DNA from 2 places in the Shewanella sp. 3_MG-2023 genome. Region 2 is predicted to be linked to the other one. Evidence: predicted binding sites of a transcription regulator. Region 2 holds the regulator's gene; the other holds the start of a gene.
What was found. Region 2 encodes sigma-54, which starts transcription at its own class of promoters, with help from an activator protein. Its sites were predicted from a motif close to GTTGGCACGNNNNTNGNNT; they were not measured.

Region 1 (2,206 bases), on a different contig from region 2:
CAACTTTACAAACTAATAATGCTGAAACTGCACCGAAAGCGGCTGCTGAGTTAGTGTTTACAAAAATCTTAGCCACTGCTGAAGCATTTTCTGCGTCTGAGACTAATAATTGTGAACCACCGTTAAAGCCAAACCAACCCATCCATAAGATAAACATACCTAATGTCGCCATTGGTAAGTTTGAACCTGGGATAGGATGAACTTCACCATTTGGGCCATACTTACCTTTACGAGCACCCAGTAATAGTACTCCTGAGATAGCTGCTGCTGCACCGGCCATATGTACAATACCACTACCAGCGAAGTCAACGAAACCAGCAGCAGAAAGGAAGCCACCGCCCCAAGTCCAGTAACCTTCAATTGGGTAGATAACCGCGGTTAATACCACTGCAAAGATTAAGAAAGACCAAAGCTTCATTCGCTCTGCAACTGCACCAGACACAATTGACATTGCCGTTGCAACAAATACAACTTGGAAGAAGAAGTCAGACTCCAGCGCATGATCTGCATCAGCGGCTTGTGAGCCAATTAATGAACCAAATGATGGTAACCAGCCACCTTCAGTGTTATCGACATACATGATGTTGTAACCCACTAACAGGAACATCACACAGGCGATTGAATATAAACATACATTTTTAGTTAAAATTTCTGTGGTATTTTTTGAACGAACTAAGCCCGCCTCAAGCATTGCAAAACCTGCTGCCATCCACATGACAAACGCACCTGATATTAGAAAATAAAACGTATCTAATGCGAAACGTAATTCGGTGACGGTTGTGCCTAACGTTGCTAACTCTTCCATTACATTCCCCTTATAGTGCTTCGTTATCTAGCTCACCCGTACGGATACGGATAGCTTGCTCAAGATCAGTAACAAAAATTTTGCCATCGCCAATCTTGCCGGTATGAGCCGCTGTCGTAATGGCTTCAATTAACATATCTAAGTTTTCTGCTTTAGTAGCAATTTCCAACTTCACTTTAGGAAGAAAGTCGACTTGGTATTCTGCGCCACGATATAGCTCAGTGTGACCTTTTTGACGACCGAAACCTTTTACTTCGGTAACAGTCATTCCTTCAATGCCCATGCTTGCAATAGCTTCACGGACATCATCCAATTTAAATGGCTTGATGATAGCGCTGACGAGTTTCATCTCGACCTCCAAAAGTGTGATTGTTATAAATTTGTTTGCAAATACAATTCAATCATCAGGCCAATCATGTAAAACCATGATTCGTATAGCATTTTAAAATATAAGTTAAATAAAAAAGTCTTTTCATGCACTAATAAGGTGCAACTTTAATTTGGCGCGCACAACATTAGAGCGAAGCGTTTATAACTATTTGAATACTTGATAATAAGAATTACGCAGTTAAAAAAGTGTCAAAATGAACAAAGAAAAGCTGTGCGGAAGGGGGGGGGATGTTACTGATATAAAAATAAACACATTAAAGAAAGCATAAATAAAAAGACCTTCTAATGAAGGCCTTTTTATTTGCAGATTAGCTTTTAAAAATTTATAAGCTGCCAACCGTGTCAGTTGCTTCTGCTGAACTTGCAACCTCATCAGTCGTCTCTTCAGCGAGTAGATCTGCCATTAAGCTATCAACTTGAGGCTGACTGACCACTTCATCTTCAACTGCTACAACAGCCTCATTCACACTGGCAAGCAAGTCTTCAGTTTCATCAGCTAAAGCAGTTTCTGTCACTTCAAGTTCTGCTTCTGTTTCAGCTGATGCTGTTGCTTGCATTTCAATTGCCGAGTCAGGCGCATCATTTGCAGTAGTCACAATTTCAGACTCGTCAATATCAGTGGTAAGCGCAACACTAACTGAAGGCTCAAGTACTTCATCTGCCTTAGCAAGTTCAATTTGGTTTTCTGCTGGCTGTATTTGCTGTGGTTCAATATCAATAACCGTCGTTGCCGGTTTCACCACTGAAGCTGTAACAGACTTTGATTCAATCAATTGAGTCAATTCATCTTTTTTATAAACCGCGCCAGCAATTGCAGCAACAGCGATAGCCGCGACAAATAGCTTAGCACCTGAACCTGATGATTTCTCTTGAGCCTTTCTCGCCGCTTCTGCTGCAGCAAGTTGAGCTTGAGGATTCGGTTGCGGCTTAATCTCAAGTTTTGACTTAGGCTTAGGTTCTGCAACTGGCTTCGGGTTATTATGAGCATCTGTATTTACTTGAGGCTCTACT
Region 2 (2,206 bases):
AGGTAGTGCACGCCGGCTGCAGGATGGTACGAAGTTCCATCGTTAATGCTTAGTGAGTTTCTCTTTATGTTTAATTACCTGACGGTCTAGCTTATCTATCAGGGCGTCTATTGCCACATACATATCAGCGTTACGCGATACAGCAAACACTTCACCGCCTTTTAGGTGCAGTTTGGCTTCGGCAATCTGTTGTAGCTTTTGAACATCGAGCACAACGTGAACATTATTGATCTGTTCGAAGTGTCGTTCAAGCTTTGAAAATTTTGTTTGCACGTATTCCCGTAAAGATTGAGTTATTTCAATATGGTTTCCAGTCAGGTTAATTTGCATAGGTCATCCTCCAATAACAAAAGTTATAAGCTTTTGCGTTGGTTTGAGGGAGGGATGAGCATTGCCTCTCGATATTTGGCTATCGTACGTCGAGCAACGTTAATCCCTTGTTCAGCCAATAGTGTCGCCATTTTACTATCACTAAGAGGCTTTTTCGGGTTTTCTGCAGCTACGAGCTTTTTAATAAATGCGCGAATTGCTGTAGAAGAGCATTCTCCACCATCATCGGTACTTACATGGCTTGAGAAAAAATATTTAAGTTCAAAAAGTCCACGGGGGGTATGCATGTATTTTTGGGTCGTGACCCGTGAAATGGTCGACTCGTGCATTTCAACCGCTTCAGCAATATCATTGAGCACCATCGGCTTCATGGCTTCTTCACCGAACTCAAAGAAACCTTGCTGAAATTGTACGATACAGTTAGCCACTTTTAGTAAGGTTTCATTACGGCTATCGATGCTTTTGATAAACCATTTAGCTTCTTGTAAATGACCACGAATAAATTGGCTGTCAGCTTGGCTTGAACCGCCTTTGGCCATAGCTGCATATTGCTGATTAACGCCAATTTTAGGCATGTTATCGGGATTTAGCTCGACCACCCAGCGACCATTCTTTTTAAGTACAGTAACATCAGGAATGACGTACTCATCTTTAATGGGGGTAATTTGCAAGCCTGGACGTGGATTGAGCGTTTGAATAAATTCAATGGCTTCACGTAAATCATCTTCTTTAAGCTTGGTTTTACGCATCAGTAACCTAAAGTCACGACCGGCGATTAAATCAAGATGATCTTTAATCAGTAACTTAACATTATCTATGCAAGGAATTTCATTAGGGTATTGGCCTAATTGAATTAATAGACACTCACTTAAATCTCGCGCTGCAATGCCGACGGGATCGAAGTGTTGTACCCGTTTAAGTACAGCTTCAACTTCATCGAGTTCGATATCGTCAGTGCCTAAGGATTGCAAAATGTCTTCAACGCTCTGGGTGAGGTAACCGCGCTCATCAATGGCATCAATAATGGCGGTTGCAATCACTAAGTCATTTTCAGAAAAGGGAGTGAGGTTTTTTTGCCATTCAAGATGCTCATACAAGCCTTCACTGGTTTCGCCTTGAAACGGCATATCATTACCGCTCGATACTGCGCCAGAGCCAGAAGTCGGCGAGGCGGTATACACCTCATCCCATGTGGTATCCATAGGGAGTTCTTCAGGCATAGAATCTTTAGTGAGCGATTCAGTGGTATCAACCGTTGAGGTGTCTTTTTCTATGGTGACTTGGCTATTATCACTAAAATCGGTGTCAGTTTGCAGGGCGTTTTCTTTTACGGGCTCTTTGGCTTTAGTGAATTCGTCTTCAAGCTCTAATAGCGGGTTTGAATCAAGTGCTTGTTGAATTTCTTGCTGTAGCTCCAATGAGGAAAGTTGCAATAAGCGAATCGCTTGTTGCAACTGTGGGGTCATGGTTAAGTGTTGACCCATTTTGAGTTGGAGTGAGGCTTTCATGTACCGCTTGTCCCTAATTGAATTACATCATCGCGACGAACAGTGTGGGCGCTAGTTTATGATCCTAGAAAAATAGACTAGATTAAGGTTTGTTGTTGGCCGCGAATGCCATACTAAAAACTGAATAGTGCTAACTATAGCTTGAATTGTTCACCTAAGTATACCGACCTAACTTGCTGATTGACTAAGATCTCAGCAGGTGTTCCTTCAGCAATCAAGTTTCCGTGACTCACAATATATGCTCGCTCACACACATCAAGTGTTTCACGGACATTATGGTCGGTAATTAGCACCCCTAAACCACGGCTTTTAAGTTGTTGAATAATTTTCTTGATGTCGATTACTGAGATAGGATCTACCCCTGCAAA

Region 1: Q4591_RS04055 (P-II family nitrogen regulator) is a predicted target of sigma-54. The motif match lies at 1,201-1,219, and genes of this name have one in related genera.

What each region holds. Positions count from the first base shown of each region.
Region 1 covers NZ_JAUOSH010000005.1:14,817-17,022, forward strand. Annotated here, with positions in the region: gene Q4591_RS04050 (ammonium transporter) at 1-805, opposite strand, end outside; gene Q4591_RS04055 (P-II family nitrogen regulator) at 816-1,154, opposite strand; gene Q4591_RS04060 (polymer-forming cytoskeletal protein) at 1,519-2,206, opposite strand, start outside.
Region 2 covers NZ_JAUOSH010000027.1:54,393-56,598, reverse strand. Annotated here, with positions in the region: gene ptsN (PTS IIA-like nitrogen regulatory protein PtsN) at 1-40, opposite strand, end outside; gene hpf (ribosome hibernation promoting factor) at 43-330, opposite strand; gene Q4591_RS15225 (RNA polymerase factor sigma-54) at 354-1,838, opposite strand; gene lptB (LPS export ABC transporter ATP-binding protein) at 1,973-2,206, opposite strand, start outside.